DNA from 2 places in the Thermoanaerobacter sp. X514 genome. Region 2 is predicted to be linked to the other one. Evidence: a T-box and tRNA genes for the amino acid it is inferred to sense, from the RefSeq annotation. Region 2 holds a T-box; the other holds one or more tRNA genes.
What was found. A T-box is a leader RNA that pairs with one kind of tRNA and senses whether it is charged. The one in region 2 lies ahead of thrS (threonine--tRNA ligase), so its partner is inferred to be a tRNA-Thr.
Positions count from the first base shown of each region.

Region 1: it encodes a tRNA-Thr, which carries the amino acid that the T-box ahead of thrS (threonine--tRNA ligase) is inferred to sense. The anticodon was not compared.

Region 1 covers NC_010320.1:928,041-936,196, reverse strand. The annotation lists gene TETH514_RS04660 (sodium:alanine symporter family protein) at 1-1,023, opposite strand, end outside; gene TETH514_RS04655 (carbon starvation protein A) at 1,375-3,015, opposite strand; gene TETH514_RS04650 (hypothetical protein) at 3,034-3,546, opposite strand; tRNA gene TETH514_RS04645 (tRNA-Lys) at 3,890-3,965, opposite strand; tRNA gene TETH514_RS04640 (tRNA-Tyr) at 3,969-4,054, opposite strand; gene TETH514_RS04635 (class II SORL domain-containing protein) at 4,271-4,645, opposite strand; gene TETH514_RS04630 (ferritin-like domain-containing protein) at 4,667-5,161, opposite strand; partial or broken gene TETH514_RS12250 (ATP-binding protein) at 5,415-5,666, shown strand; gene TETH514_RS13135 (CGNR zinc finger domain-containing protein) at 5,692-6,003, shown strand; tRNA gene TETH514_RS04625 (tRNA-Thr) at 6,173-6,247, opposite strand; tRNA gene TETH514_RS04620 (tRNA-Phe) at 6,276-6,351, opposite strand; tRNA gene TETH514_RS04615 (tRNA-Asp) at 6,361-6,437, opposite strand; tRNA gene TETH514_RS04610 (tRNA-Ile) at 6,463-6,538, opposite strand; tRNA gene TETH514_RS04605 (tRNA-Glu) at 6,548-6,622, opposite strand; tRNA gene TETH514_RS04600 (tRNA-Asn) at 6,629-6,703, opposite strand; rRNA gene rrf (5S ribosomal RNA) at 6,713-6,864, opposite strand; rRNA gene TETH514_RS04590 (23S ribosomal RNA) at 6,897-8,156, opposite strand, start outside.
Region 2 covers NC_010320.1:2,067,683-2,075,838, reverse strand. The annotation lists tRNA gene TETH514_RS10375 (tRNA-Asp) at 2-78, shown strand; tRNA gene TETH514_RS10370 (tRNA-Phe) at 84-159, shown strand; tRNA gene TETH514_RS10365 (tRNA-Gly) at 165-240, shown strand; tRNA gene TETH514_RS10360 (tRNA-Cys) at 245-319, shown strand; gene TETH514_RS10355 (thioredoxin family protein) at 431-766, shown strand; gene TETH514_RS10350 (response regulator) at 865-1,821, shown strand; gene TETH514_RS10345 (DUF6873 family GME fold protein) at 1,880-2,614, shown strand; gene ytxC (putative sporulation protein YtxC) at 2,670-3,548, shown strand; gene TETH514_RS10335 (DUF445 domain-containing protein) at 3,633-4,232, shown strand; T-box leader at 4,285-4,476, shown strand; gene thrS (threonine--tRNA ligase) at 4,530-6,434, shown strand; gene TETH514_RS10325 (MFS transporter) at 6,537-7,778, shown strand; gene TETH514_RS10320 (chorismate synthase) at 7,790-8,156, shown strand, end outside.

The DNA of each region.
Region 1 (8,156 bases), 1.1 Mb from region 2:
GCCGGTAAGTTGCTTGCCAGCCGCATCCACCTCGGCCCATACACCAGTGGTGAGTATTGCAAGGGCAGTTAGCGAGCATATAACGATGGTATCCATGAAAACCTCGAAAATTCCCCACAGACCCTGGCGGACCGGATGGTCAGTGGTAGCCGCAGCATGGGCTATGGGAGCGCTACCCAAACCGGCTTCGTTAGAAAAAATACCCCTGGCCACACCATAGCGCATCGCCATCATAACTGTAGCGCCGGCAAATCCACCAGCGGCAGCCGATCCCGTGAAGGCCTGATTTATTATCATACCGATGGCTGAGGGTAGTTTTGATATATTCAATAAAATTATTATTAGAGCTCCAATAATATAAAAAGCAGCCATAAAGGGCACCAGTTTTTCAGTAACTGCAGCTAGCCTCTTTAAACCTCCAAGGATTACAAGGGCGGTCAATATTGCAAGGGCTACACCGGTATATAACTTCGGGACCCCGAAAGTCGTTTCAAGAGAAGCAGCTACCGAATTGGCCTGAACCATATTGCCTATACCAAAAGCAGCTAGTGCACCGAACATGGCAAAAAGCACCGCTAACCATTTCTGTTTAAGCCCCTTCTCCAGATAATACATAGGCCCACCGGCAAAACTTCCGTCGGGTTTTCTGTCTCTAAAATGAACCGCCAGCACGACTTCACTGAATTTGGTTGCCATGCCGACGAGAGCAGCGATGAGCATCCAAAAAATAGCTCCCGGTCCGCCAAGTGCAATAGCCGTAGCGACACCCGCGATATTGCCGGTTCCAACCGTCGCCGCCAGAGCCGTTGCCAGAGCCTGAAAGGGAGTTATTTCTCCTTCTCCCTTCTGGGACTTTTCAAACATTTTAAACAACGTGTTTTTCATTACATAAGGGAATTTTCTAATCTGTATGAATCCCAGACCTATGGTAAGTATAAGGCCCGTTCCAACGATAAGAATAAGCATAGGTGGACCCCATACTATACCATTGACAGTACTATTGATTTCCAATAATTTGTCCATAATATAACCCCTCTAAACACTCAATTTTTATAAATTTCTTAATTATAAACAAAATTTAACCTAATATTCCCTCTTTCAAAATACATTCATTAGAGATTACAAAACCCCAAAATCCTCACAAATTAAGGGGTTCTGCTATGTATTTTTAAAGGAATTCCTCCTTTTTTGTCGAATTCTTATAATGGAGGAAATCCTTTGAAAACAAAGCTAAACAATTAACGTCCAATTACGATGGACACCCTTGCCTTTGGCTAATGGTTCCCACCGCCATGGCCATAGCGGACTTTCACCGCCTAGCTATCGCCCATGCCGGGCGCACTTAAAAAGCCTTCCCTGCGGCAGGCTTTTTATCTATTTTGCTACCCCTTCTCTTCTGTTCTTTCCTGTAAGCACTCCATATGTTTGAAGTATTAATAGTATAGCCAGGATAAACAGCAGGACGGCAAATAACACCAGTATATAGTTACCAGAAGCAATATTAGATTGAATCAGAAGTACAAGGGCTGTCAAAGTAACTATAAACATAAATATCATAGGGATAATGAGCATTTTATTGTTCCTACCTGCATTGGCAAGCCATGCAGCCACTGCCAGCAGTGCTACCGCTGCGAGGAGCTGGTTAGCCGCACCAAATATAGGCCATATAGCCTTCCAGCTTGTAAATGCAAGTACAATAGAAATAACCACAGTGATTACAGATGCCACATACCTGTCACTAAAGAATTTAGCCACAGGGTTAGAAGATGCCACTGTCTCTCCAGACTCCGATATATTTTCAAAAAACTCCTGGAAGGCAAACCTGCCGAGCCTTGTGGCTGTATCCAGCGTGGTCATGGCAAATGCAGACACAGCAAGGGCAGCAAAGGTCTTTCCTACAACCTGATTTATACCAAAGCTGGCCATGAATGTACCTAATCCATCAGCAAACACATTGGTTGGACCAAACTTAATAAGCTCTGCAAACTTATCTTGAGTAAGATACGCTGCGGTAATTATAGAAATTATGGCTAAGGTGCTCTCTATAAGCATAGAGCCATAGCCTATTAACTTAGCATCCCCTTCTTTGTCCAGCTGTTTTGCTGTGGTGCCGGAGGCCACCAGTGAGTGGAAACCGGATATGGCACCGCATGCTATGGTAATGAACAGCATCGGGAAGAGATACTGCGTACCAACCTTAAAGCTTGTAAACGCTGGAAGTTGAATCCTCGGGTTATAAAGCAGTATACCAACAACACCGCCAATCATCATTCCATAGAGAAGGAAAGAGTTCAAGTAATCCCTTGGCTGCAGGAGTATCCATACAGGCATAACTGATGCAGCTACTATATACACGGCAAGGATGATTATCCATGTGGTCTTAGGCAATGATAACGGGGCTATATAACCTATCCATATAGATAACGCCAAAGCCGCCACACCCAACACGGTACTCAAGCCAAGTGGTGCATTCCTTCTGCATACAGCAAATCCAAATACCACGGCAAATAGTATAAAAAGCAGTGAAGCAGTGGCTGCCTGGGGTGTAGAGACAAAAGTATCAGCCACTATGTTTGTAAAGGCTGCAACTATGAGTACCAGTGTCGACCAGGAAAACAAAAGAAACAACCTCTTTGCTGTCAAGCCAACATTTGCTTGTATGATATCACCTATGGACTTGCCCTTATGCCTCAATGATGCAAGAAGTGAACCAAAATCATGGGCTCCACCTAGGAATATACCGCCTAAAAGAATCCAGAGTGTTGCTGGTACCCATCCAAATATAGCGGCTTGTATAGGTCCGTTTATAGGACCGGCACCGGCTATGGATGCAAAGTGATGGCCCAGAAGGACAGGTGCCTTTGCAGGGACATAGTCCACGCCATCATACATGGTGTGTGCAGGGGTATTATTGTCTGGCTGCAAACCCCACTGTTTTGCAAGCCAGCCTCCGTAAAAGATATAAGCAAGTACAAAAAGAATAATAGCACTTATCAGTAAAATTATTGCACTCATTTAAATGTTACCTCCCTTTTATTTATAATTGGGCTTTGGCATAGGAATCATAAAATCCTTTATCACCTCTCTTCCCTTCCTGTTTGCCACCACCCTATTGGAAGCAATGTCAACGCCTACAAGTCTTATTTCTCCCCAGCCTTTTATTCCAAATGTGAAGTATCTTGTATACCTGTAATCTTTAATAAATTTCTCCACATTCCTGTTAATGCCTCTATCAGTTACCATTACTCCGGTCAATATGGTGCACATATGCTCCGTATGAGGTTTAATGAGGACTTCAACCTGCTCTTTCAACCATGTGCCAAACTCTGCTGCATCATCAAGTTTTAGATTTTCATAATATTTCACGAGCCTATACTCATGGGTCTCGTATGCATCCAGCACATCTATCAAAAAGTACCTCTCATTCCTCATATGAAACTCTGCATATATATCCAGAAATCTACCGTTTAATTCATAGTCTCTATACACGTCATAGTAAACACTATGTTTCTTTTCCAATAAATCTAAATATTCTTCCTTAACCATTTATATGCACCCCGCAAGATTATTATCTTCTTTATGTATATAGTCTACATAGTTATAGAAATTCCTTCATTATTTTAAAATAAAATTCGGTTTAACCTATTGTCCCTATAGCAAAATCACTTCTCTTTCTTTTTTTTATTAAAACTTTTTTATAAAATGTAATCGTATTTAAAGCTCTAATATCCATATTTTAAAACCTAATCATGATAAACCGTAATATCAATTGCTGCATGGTTACGTTATCATTATAGCACATATTCCGATAGTGTCAAGATACTTTTAGGATAATTTTACACTATGATAAAAAACAGCTATCTAAAAAGATAACTGTTTTTCTCATGACTGGTGACCCATCCGCGACTCGAACGCGGGACACCCTGCTTAAAAGGCAGGTGCTCTACCTCCTGAGCTAATGGGTCATATGGTGGAGGGAGATGGATTCGAACCATCGAAGGCGATAGCCAACAGATTTACAGTCTGCCCCCTTTGGCCACTTGGGTATCCCTCCACATTTTTAAGACAATAAAAAGTTTTACTCTAAAACTTTAAGAAAAACCACGTAGCTTATTTTATCATATAGAGCCCTATTTGTAAAGGGCTTTTATGCAACTATTTTTATGTTAAAATATGTGAATGATTCTATAATTTGATTTACTCCTTTCATTAAATTAGCAACAAAGGGCTTTCATCTGGATAAATTTAAAGATGAAAGCCCTTTGATATTTTACTCAACCTCTATCTTTTTGCTATTCTCCCACAAACCGTGTATATTGCAGTAACTTGCCGCATAGATTGTCCCTGATTTTTCAACTTTAAACTTTATTGTCAAGTCGGGTTCTGTAAACACTCCATACTCTCCGTGAGATGTGAAATTGTAATTACCTATCTCAACAGGGAATTTATCTCCTTCACCATGAAAATACACTTTAATCCATTTGATGTGATGTTCTAGCGTATTTGGATGTGGAATTTCTTCTCCTATATTGACTCTTAATTCAACTACCTCTTCTTTTTTGACCTTGTCAGAGATATGTATGACAGGAACGTGTTTTTCTCCTTTCCAATCTCCACTTTGATATAATGAACCAAATTTCTCCATAAATATCCTCCTCACTTTTTATTATTTTTTATTCATCATATCCATGTCTTCTTTTAAGTTCTCTAAATCTTCTTCGTGCTCTATCTCATCTTCTAATATCTCTAAAATTAAATGATATGTCACAGGATCAACATCTTTAAGTTCTGACAACATTTTGTTGTAAACTTCTATAGCACATTGTTCTCCTTTTATATTTTGCTCCAAAATAACTTTAACTTCAGGATTGTCTGGCGTATCATAACCGCAATTGGTAAGCTTATACCAATCCTCTGGTTTTAATATAGGTGTTCCACCTAATTGAATGATGCGCTCTGCCAACTTCTCAGCATGGCTTAATTCCTCTCCTGCATGCTCACTTAGTTCAGCAGCTACTGCTCCACTCATTGGCCCTCTTACAACTTTTGCCCCAATCCAATACTGATAATAAGCCAACCATTCATCAGCTAATGCTTTGTTTAAAAATTCAATTATCTTGTCAACCTCTTTTCCCACTATCTCTCTTCCCTTTGTTCCCATATAAACTCTCCTTCCCACATATTTTTAGTTTATTCTTTTATCTTTAGCTTGTGTAAACTGAATTTAAAGCTATCTTCAAATACCGTCTATTTATATTGATACAGCATTTTTTTCTACTACATCCTTGTTTTTCATTATACCACAACTTTATCCCAAAGTCAAAAAGCTCTAAAAATTTTATATTTAACATATATTTAACAAAAAATTATAAACTAACTATTTTCTTTTAAAAGAAAGTCATAAATAATAGTCTTCAAAGTATAAAGTACTAATAATAGATGAAGTAGGTTACTTACCAATAGACACAGATACTTCAAATATATTTTTTCAGCTAATATCTAAAAGGTATGAAAAACATAGTACTATTATTACAACTAATATGCCCTTTTCTAATTGGGCAGAAGTATTTGGATCAGCAACAATAACTAATGCAATATTGGATAGATTACTTCATCATTCGCATGTTATATCAATAAAAGGGCCTTCATATAGATTAAAGTCATAAGTTGAATATTTTAACAGTTCTTCGAATGTATCTTAGTACATTTTTTGTACAAAATTATATTCCACTTTTTGTACAAAAATATATTGACTTTTACACTTCTTCTCAGAATAGCACCTTTGAGCCGGCATGGCATTGCCCTTCTTTGCTTCATGCTTGCTATTTGGGGTTGTGGTTTGACCTCGCAGAAGGCAGAATAATAAGAAGATGTGCACACAATTATTGTGAGAGGCTGTTTTATGCTGATAAACCCAATAAGCGCTTTTGCAGTGAGGAATGTCGAAATAAAGCAAACCGCTTAACGCACTATTACAGGCAAAAAGAAAAAGCCTCCTCATAGAGGCCCGGAATTCCTTTTGCTCTACAGGAGGGAAAAGTCCGCTGCAATTTCAAATGCTGCAAAGCAACTTTGAAACATTTACATCATCAGATTGCAGCGTTTTTGCAGCGAAAACAAGAAAAAACCCATCGATTCACTTTACCGATGGGCTTGGAAACCTTGATTTAACTGGAGCTGGCAGTGGGATTCGAACCCACGACCTGTTGATTACGAATCAACTGCTCTGCCACTGAGCTACGCCAGCAATAACTAAAACCTCCATAAAAAAATTATGGTGCCTCGAAGTGGAATCGAACCACTGACACAGGGATTTTCAGTCCCTTGCTCTACCTACTGAGCTATCGAGGCATAACATAATGGCGACCCAAAAGGGACTTGAACCCTCGACCTCCAGCGTGACAGGCTGGCGCTCTAACCAACTGAGCTATTGGGCCGCATTATTATTTAATTTTATTGAAATGGTGGGCCTTCAGGGATTTGAACCCCGGACCAATCGGTTATGAGCCGACCGCTCTGCCAGCTGAGCTAAAGGCCCATATTTATTTGGTGACCCCGACGGGATTCGAACCCATGTTGCCGCCGTGAAAGGGCGGTGTCTTAACCACTTGACCACGGGGCCACGATTTGGCTCCTCAGGTAGGACTCGAACCTACAGCCTACCGGTTAACAGCCGGTTGCTCCACCATTGAGCTACTGAGGAATATTTTAATTCCGGCAGCGACCTACTCTCCCGCGAAAGCAGTACCATCGGCGCTGGAGGGCTTAACTAGCACCCCAGCCGGTCTTGCGACCGTCTGGGGGCCCCTTGTGGACCGTGTTCGGAATGGGAACGGGTGTTTCCCCTCCGCTATCGCCACCGGAAATCTAGACCCTCAAAACTGCACAAAGCCTTCTCGGTCAAGTCCTCGACTGATTAGTACCGGTCAGCTAAGAGTGTTTCCACTCTTACACCCCCGGCCTATCTACCTCGTGGTCTTCGAGGTGTCTTACCCCTCTCGGATGGGAAACCTAATCTTGAGGCGGGCTTCACGCTTAGATGCTTTCAGCGTTTATCCCTTCCGAACTTGGCTACCCAGCTGTGCACCTGGCGGTGCAACTGGTACACCATCGGTTCGTCCACCCCGGTCCTCTCGTACTAGGGGCAGTGCCTCTCAAGTTTCCTACGCCCGCGACGGATAGGGACCGAACTGTCTCACGACGTTCTGAACCCAGCTCGCGTACCGCTTTAATGGGCGAACAGCCCAACCCTTGGGACCTACTTCAGCCCCAGGATGCGATGAGCCGACATCGAGGTGCCAAACCTCCCCGTCGATGTGGACTCTTGGGGGAGATCAGCCTGTTATCCCCGGGGTAGCTTTTATCCGTTGAGCGACGGCGTTCCCACTCACTGCCGCCGGATCACTAAGCCCGACTTTCGTCCCTGCTCGAGATGTCTCTCTCGCAGTCAGGCTACCTTCTGCCTTTGCACTCTTTCGCGCGATTCCCGTCCGCGCTGAGGTAACCTTTGGGCGCCTCCGTTACCCTTTAGGAGGCGACCGCCCCAGTCAAACTGCCCACCTGCCATTGTCCCTACGCCGGTTTCACGGCTATAGGTTAGAATTCCGGTAATCCCAGGGTGGTATCCCAACGTCGACTCCAGTAAGGCTGGCGCCCTACCTTCTCTGTCTCCCACCTATCCTGTACAAGAATTACCAAAATCCAGTGACAGGCTACAGTAAAGCTCCACGGGGTCTTTCTGTCCAATCGCGGGTAACTCGCATCTTCACGAGTACTACAATTTCACCGGGCCCCTCATCAAGACAGCGCCCAAGTCGTTACGCCTTTCGTGCGGGTCGGAACTTACCCGACAAGGAATTTCGCTACCTTAGGACCGTTATAGTTACGGCCGCCGTTCACTGGGGCTTCGGTTCAGTGCTCTCACACTTCCCCTTAACCTTCCAGCACCGGGCAGGCGTCAGCCCCTATACTTCGTCTTCCGACTTAGCAGAGACCTGTGTTTTTGGTAAACAGTCGCTTGGGCCTCTTCTCTGCGGCCTTTCGGCACTCCTTCTCCCGAAGTTACGGAGTCATTTTGCCGAGTTCCTTAATGAGGGTTCTCCCGCTCGCCTGTGGATTCTCTCCTCGCCTACCTGTGTCGGTTTGTAGTACGGGCA
Region 2 (8,156 bases):
CGGCCCAATAGCTCAGTTGGTTAGAGCGCCAGCCTGTCACGCTGGAGGTCGAGGGTTCAAGTCCCTTTTGGGTCGCCAGTTATGCCTCGATAGCTCAGTAGGTAGAGCAAGGGACTGAAAATCCCTGTGTCAGTGGTTCGATTCCACTTCGAGGCACCATTTGTGCGGACATAGCTCAGTTGGTAGAGCATCACCTTGCCAAGGTGAGGGTCGCGAGTTCGAGTCTCGTTGTCCGCTCCAGTATGGCGACATAGCCAAGTGGTAAGGCAGAGGTCTGCAAAACCTTTATTCCCCGGTTCGAATCCGGGTGTCGCCTCCATAAAAATATGAAACTTTAGTGAATAAGGTTATGAAAAAGCCCTGGAAGGGGCTTATATTTTTTAATTTTTAAAATCTAATTGTTTATAGTCTTTTGGGTAGGAGGGAAATTATGGAGAAAATTATCGACATAGAAAATATAGAACAAATTATAAAGGAAAATGATATGGTATTTCTTTATTTTTCTACACAAGATTGCGGAATATGTACTTCATTGCTTCCTAAACTTGAAGGAATGCTAGTAAACTATCCAAAAATAAAAAGTTTTCACATTCCTATTGACGAGATTCCGCTGGCTTCTGGTAAGTTTTCTGTTTTTACTGTTCCTACTGTAATAGTTTATGTGGATGGAAAAGAGGCAATAAGAGAGGCTCGTTTTATAAGTATGGACACATTGGAAGAAAAAATTTCAAAATATTACTCTCTTTTCTTTGAAGAAACTGCATAAAATTTTATGTAAAATTTTTTCATTTTTAATTTAAATTTAATTTGCTAAAGTAGTAGTTTTTTTGCCAAAATTTTTATATAATATTATGGGGTTGTTAAATGTTTTTTTGTGGAGGAAGCATTGTGAAGGGGAGAAACATTCTTATTGTCGATGATAACAAACTTACAAGGAAAATTTTGAAAGATATTTTAGAAAATGCTGGGTATGGGGTGCTAGAGGCTAAAGATGGAGAAGAGGCTTTACAAATATACAAGAATAAACTACCTGATATGGTAATATTAGATATAGTTATGCCAGGCATGACTGGCTTTGACCTTTTAAGAATTTTGAGGAAAGAAGAAGAAAATTTGATGCTTCCTATAATACTTTTGACTTCACAGGACAATTTTGAAGAAAAAATTAAAGGGTTGGAATTGGGTGCAGATGATTATTTAGTGAAACCTTTTAATGACAAAGAACTTCTGTTTAAAGTCAATAATTTGTTTCAGCGGATAGAACACAACAGAATGGCCAACCCTCTTACTGGTCTTAGAGGAAATATTGACATTAAAGAAGAAATAAAAAGGCGAATTAAAGAAAACAAGCCTTATGCCATTTTGTATATTGATTTGGACAATTTTAAGTCTTATAATGATTACTATGGTTTTCTAAGAGGAGATAATGTAATAAAACTTACAGCCAAAATTTTATCAGATGCTGTAAATCTGATTGGAAATGAAAGAGATTTTTTGGGACACATAGGTGGAGATGATTTTGTGATAATTACTACTCCTGATAAAGCTGAAGAGATGTGTAAGTATATAATTTCTCGCTTTGATGAGGAAATAAAGTATTTATATGACGATGAAGATAGAAAACGGGGTTACATAGAGACAATTGGTAGGACTGGCGAAAAGATGATGTTTCCACTGGTATCAATTTCTATTGCTATTGTCACAAATGAATTTAGAGATTTTAAAAATGATTTGGAAATAAGTGCAGTAGCTGCTGAATTGAAAAAGAAATTAAAGACAATGGATGGAAGTTGTTATTTAAAAGATAGAAGAAAAGGTTAAAGAAAAGGTTAAGGGCATACAACAGTATGCCCTATCTTTGTATAAAAGAGGTGAAAAAATGTCTAATCCCTTTGTTCCCCATGGCAATTTTAAATGGGTTGTAATTGATGGAAGAGAGAGGGAAATTGGAGATAGTTTGTCTAAGTTAGGGATAAAAGTCTTATATACTGAAAAATGTGCAGATTTATACGATGCCATTTCTTTTCATCCCGATATACTTTTGCATCCCTTAGGAGACAGAGAAATCATTGTAGCTCCCAATGTGACACCAGAGTTTATACGCAAATTGAAATTAATAGGTTTAAAAGTAAAAATAGGACAAACTTTTTTGAAACGTAACTATCCTTATGATATCGCATATAATGTAGCAAGATTGGGAAACACAGCTTTTCACAATTTCAAGTACACAGATCCTGTTTTAAGAGAGTCCTTAGAAAAAAAAGGTGTCAAGTTTTTAAATGTAAAGCAAGGTTATACAAAATGTAATATGGCAATCATAGATGATAATAGCTTTATAACTTCAGACAAAGGAATATTTGAGGTAGCAGTTAGCAATGGTTTTGAAGCGCTTTTGATAGAACCCGGAGGTGTTTTTTTAAAGGGTTTTGAATACGGGTTTATTGGCGGTGCAATGGGGCTTATAGGAGAGAAAAAATTAGCAGTAACTGGTGTATTCAATTCACATAAAAATTATGAAAAAATTATTGAATTTTTAAATAAAAAAGGAATTGAAATTGTTTATCTTACTTTTAAACAAATAAAAGACATTGGTTCCATCATTCCACTGATTTAAAACAGATAAAAATGATAAAAAGACACATATACTATTAACGAAGGGAGTGAGAAAATTGCAACTATTTTCCATAGGTGTTTCAAAGGATTTAAAACTAGATGGAGAAAATTTAAAACATGGCTTAAAAAATTTAGCTGAAAATGGTATAAAGATTGCGATAAATTCTAATGTATGTGGCTCAGTTACCTATTATAGCTTAAAAGTGGAGGATAAACAAGGCTTTAGCAATGTTGCGAGAATAAGAAATTATATAGCGGAAGCTATTTCAGATATAATTGTTAACCAAATTGACAAACGGATAATAAAAAAATTAATCAATAAATATTACCATTATTTTTCAGAAGATGAAAAGGAGGAAATAGAAAAAATCGCTTACAATATTTTGGAAGATGATGTGAATAAAGAGACATTTAAATTAGCAAAAAAAGAGCAAATTTTTGTATTGGTAAGAGATTTTTTAAAAGAGAGTGATTATATAGACTTAGAAGGGTTTGTGAACTTTAGACTGAGGGATTTTATTGGTGAACTTAGCGAAGTAACAGACAAAGCTGTTGATGAATTTTTAATGAAAAAAGAGTACAACGAGTTTATAGGTTTACTTAAATACTTCGTCGAATTACAGGATTCAAAAGTTGAAATATTGAATATCATTGTCGATAAAAATGGCAAATTTAAACTTTATGATGAAAATAACAAACCAATATCTAATGATTTTATTAATGAAATAGTTACTGAATTAAAAGATGGTGTTATAAGTGATGAAGATGCTTTGATGAGCACGCTTATAACCATTGCTCCTAAAAAAATATTTTTTCATTCTATTAACAATATGAGAGATAATGAAATTCTAGAGACGGTTAAAAAAGTTTTTAATGACAAAGTAGAAATTTGTTATGGCTGTGAATTGTGTTCAAAGATTAAATGTGAAAAATAGCCCAGCTTTTAAAGCTGGGTTTTAAAATTCGTCAAAATCTGATATTATTATATTTGTGATTTTTTAAAATTTAGAGGTGGTGGAATGCAATTTTTAATAAGGATGCTATTTTTAGCTTTTGTAGGAGCGGCTATTGGATGGCTTACGAATTTTGTCGCCGTTAAAATGCTATTTAAGCCTTTGAAACCCGTAAAAATTTTTGGTATTACATTACAAGGACTTATCCCTAAAAGAAAATATGAAATTGCTAAATCAATAGGTGAAATTGTGGAAAGAGAATTGTTATCTTTTAATGATTTATGGGACAGGCTTTTAACAGAAGAAAATCGCAAGTTTCTATTATCGAATTTGGACTTAAAAGTTAAAGAAGTTACAGAAAATAAGCTTCCTTCTTTTCTTCCCAAGGCTATAAAAGAGATGATATCAAACTACATTGGTGATATTATAAATAGAGAAGTAGAAGTATTTTTAAATTCTCCTTCTAATGAAGTGGTAGAGATTATTTCAACAAAACTTAAAATATCAGAAATTGTAGAGGAAAAAATAAAAAGCTTCAAATTAGAAAAATTGGAGGATGTGGTGATAAAAATTGCTCACAGTGAACTTTATATGATAGAGATTATGGGGGGAGTTTTAGGGTTTCTAATAGGAGTATTGCAAGCAATTGTGATACAATTTTTATAAGTTATTATTGACAAATGTCCGAGAGGAAGATATAATGATTAAAAAATTAAATATTAAAGCAATGAGGGGGAAAGTAGATATTTAAAGAACATCACAGAGATTGAATGACATAGGCTGAGATCATTCAAATGTTCTGAATATCGAAGACCACCCCGGAGCTGCGGATGATGAGTCCGAACGGTTATTCCGATATAATACCAGAGTATAAAAAAGAGTGGAACCGCAGATAACCTCTGCCTCTTTACGGGGTAAGAGGTTTTTTATTTAAGAGAAAAATTTTACAAAGGAGGTAATTGAATGATTATAATATTAAAGGATGGCACACAAAGAGAATTTGAAAAGGGTATGACAGTTTATGAAATAGCTAAAAGTATAAGTGAAAGATTAGCAAAAGAAGCCGTCGGTGGAAAGTTTAATGGCAAAGTAGTGGAACTTAATACAAAAATTGAAGAGGACGGAAAATTAGAAATTTTGACTTTTGATGATGAAGAAGGAAAAAAAATTTATTGGCACACTTCTTCCCATATTTTAGCACAAGCTGTAAAAAGGCTTTTTAAAGATGTGAAATTGGCAATTGGTCCGGCTATAGACAATGGCTTTTACTATGACTTCGACACAGATAGGCCTTTTACTACAGAAGACTTTGAAGCTATAGAGCAGGAAATGAATAAAATTATAAAAGAAGATTATAAGTTGGAAAGATTTGTCCTTCCAAAGGATGAAGCAATAAAATTAATGGAGGAAAAAGGTGAACCTTATAAAGTGGAGCTAATTGAAGAAATACCAGAAGGGGAGGAAATTTCTTTTTACAAGCAAGGAGAATTTACTGACCTTTGTGCTGGGCCCCATCTTATGTCAACAGGCATGGTAAAAACTATTAAATTGTTGTCAGTTGCTGGCGCCTACTGGAAAGGCGACGAAAAAAATAAAATGCTTCAAAGAATATATGGAATAAGCTTTCCTAAAAAAAGCATGTTAGATCAATATTTACATATGTTAGAGGAAGCTAAAAAGAGAGACCATAGAAAATTAGGGAAAGAGTTAGATTTGTTTAGTATCCACCCTGAAGGACCAGGTTTTCCTTTTTTCCATCCTAAGGGAATGATTATAAGAAACATTTTAGAAGATTTTTGGCGAAAAGAACATATAAAGCATGGTTATCAGGAAATAAAAACTCCTATAATTTTGAATGAAGAATTATGGCGTAGGTCAGGACACTGGGACCACTATAAAGAGAATATGTATTTCACTGAAATAGACGGAGAGACTTATGCAATAAAGCCTATGAATTGTCCTGGAGCAATGCTTGTTTACAAGTCTACAATGCACAGTTACAGAGATTTACCCTTAAGACTTTGTGAATTGGGTTTAGTGCATAGACATGAACTCTCAGGAGTTTTGCATGGGCTTATGAGAGTAAGAAGTTTTACTCAGGATGATGCTCACTTGTTTATGACTCCTGAGCAGGTTGAAGATGAAATTTTAGGGGTTATAAATTTAGTGGATTATTTCTATAAAATTTTTGGCTTTGAGTATTTTGTTGAATTGTCTACACGTCCTGAAAATTCTATGGGGTCTGATGAAGACTGGGAATTGGCTACAAATGCTTTGATTTCTGCTTTAAATCGCGTGAATTTACCATATAAAGTTAATGAGGGGGATGGTGCATTTTACGGACCCAAAATAGATTTTCATTTAAAAGACAGCATAGGTCGTACGTGGCAATGTGGAACTATCCAATTAGATTTCCAGATGCCTGAAAGGTTTGAACTGGAGTATATAGGCCCAGATGGAGAAAAACACAGACCTATAATGTTGCACAGGGTAATTTACGGAAGTATAGAAAGATTTATTGGAATTCTTACTGAACATTTTGCAGGGGCTTTCCCAACTTGGCTGGCGCCAGTACAAGTTAGAGTTTTGCCTATATCTGATAAACACTATGCTTATGCCCAAAATGTATATGGGCGTCTGTTGGAAAATGACATAAGAGCTGAATTGGACGACAGAAATGAAAAAGTAGGATACAAAATACGAGAGGCACAACTTCAAAAGATTCCCTATATGCTGATTGTAGGGGATAAAGAAGTAGAACAAGGGACAGTATCTTTAAGGTCAAGAAAAGAAGGGGATCTAGGTGCTATTTCCTTAAGTGAGTTTATAGAAAAAATTCTTAAAGAAATCGCTACAAAAGCTTTATAAAATCAAAATGCTCCTTTAAGGGGCATTTTGATTTATTGTTTATTGAAAGAATTTAAAAAACGTGATAATCTAAAATTAAAATATCAATTTTGAGGGAGAGGTATGAAAAAGAACTTAGAGGTTTACAAGCATTTGAAATACAACATAAAAATGAATATGATAAATGGTCTTGCATGGGCTATAGGCTTTAATATGGTTAACCCTTTTATTGGAATATATGCCATAAAATTAGGAGCCGACGATTTTCAGGTATCTCTTTTAAATTCTCTTCCCGCCCTTATGGTGGTAATTGGAGTAATTCCTGTGACCTACTTGATTAATAGCTTAAAGAATGTTCATAAATTTGCTTATATTGTTCTTTATATTGCACGAGCTTTTTATTTTTTACTTGCTCTTGCTCCCTTTTTTAATAAGGAGTTCCAACCGTGGATTGTAGTCATATTAGTAGGAGTAATGAATTTACCTTCTATGGCGGTTGGTATGTGCTGGCAGTCTTTTATGAGTGAATTAATTCCTCACGAATATAGAAGTAAAGTTTTCGCTGACAGAAATTTTTGGACGACAATTGTGGCAACAATTACAGTTTTGGTAACAGGATGGTTGCTTGATAATATAGTATTTCCTATTAATTATCAAGTAATATTTACCATTGCATTTATTTTCGGATTAATAGAATCTTATTATTTTTCAAGGTTTTACGTGGTGGAAAGCGATTTGGAGGAAGCCAATCCCGCAAATTTTTACGAAGCTTTTAAAAACATGTTGGAGTCCAAAAAATTCATATATTTTAATATAACTTCTTTTATATATTATTTTACATGGATAATGGCTTGGCCTATATTTACCGTATATAAAGTGAATTTTTTGCATGCTAACAACGGATGGATGAGTATATTTACTATTGTTTCCTCGATTGGGTCTATTTTAGCTTTTTATAAATGGGCTGACCTTTCTAACAAAAAAGGAAACGGATTTACTGTTGCATTAAGTGCATTGCTTCTAGGATTTATTCCTCTTATGTGGGCTACAACTAAAAGCCTTTATGTTGGTGCTGTTTTTGATTTTTTAGGGGGTATAGCTGTAGGAGGTTATAACATGTTGCTTTTAAATTGGCTGTTAGAACTTTTACCTCCTACATCAGGAAAAATGAGTTACATAGCAGTTTTTACATTAATTACCCAAATTGCTGCTTTTATTGCTCCTATGTTTGGAATGTGGCTTTATACACAAATTGGTTATGTAGTTTTTATGATTTTAACAGGTATTGCAAGAATAGTAGTGAGTATTTTGTACTTTTTAGTAGCTAATTATGAAGATGAGATTAAAAAAGTTGAAGCAAAGTAAGGAGGAAAAGTATGAGGTATATTACTGCAGGTGAATCCCATGGAGAAGCATTAATTGCTGTTATTGAAGGTCTTCCTGCAAATCTTTTAATAGATGAAGACTTTATAAATAAAGAGCTTAAAAGAAGACAAGGTGGACATGGAAGAGGAAAAAGAATGGCAATTGAAGAGGACAAAGTCCACGTTTTAAGCGGTGTGAGCAACGGGAAAACAATTGGTTCCCCTCTTGCTATACAGATAATAAACAAAGATTATGAAAATTGGAAGGGTAAAATAGTTCCAGCTATGACAAGACCTCGCCCTGGTCATGCAGACCTTTCAGGAGCAATAAAATATAATCAAAGGGATATAAGAAATGTTTTGGAGCGTTCCAGTGCAC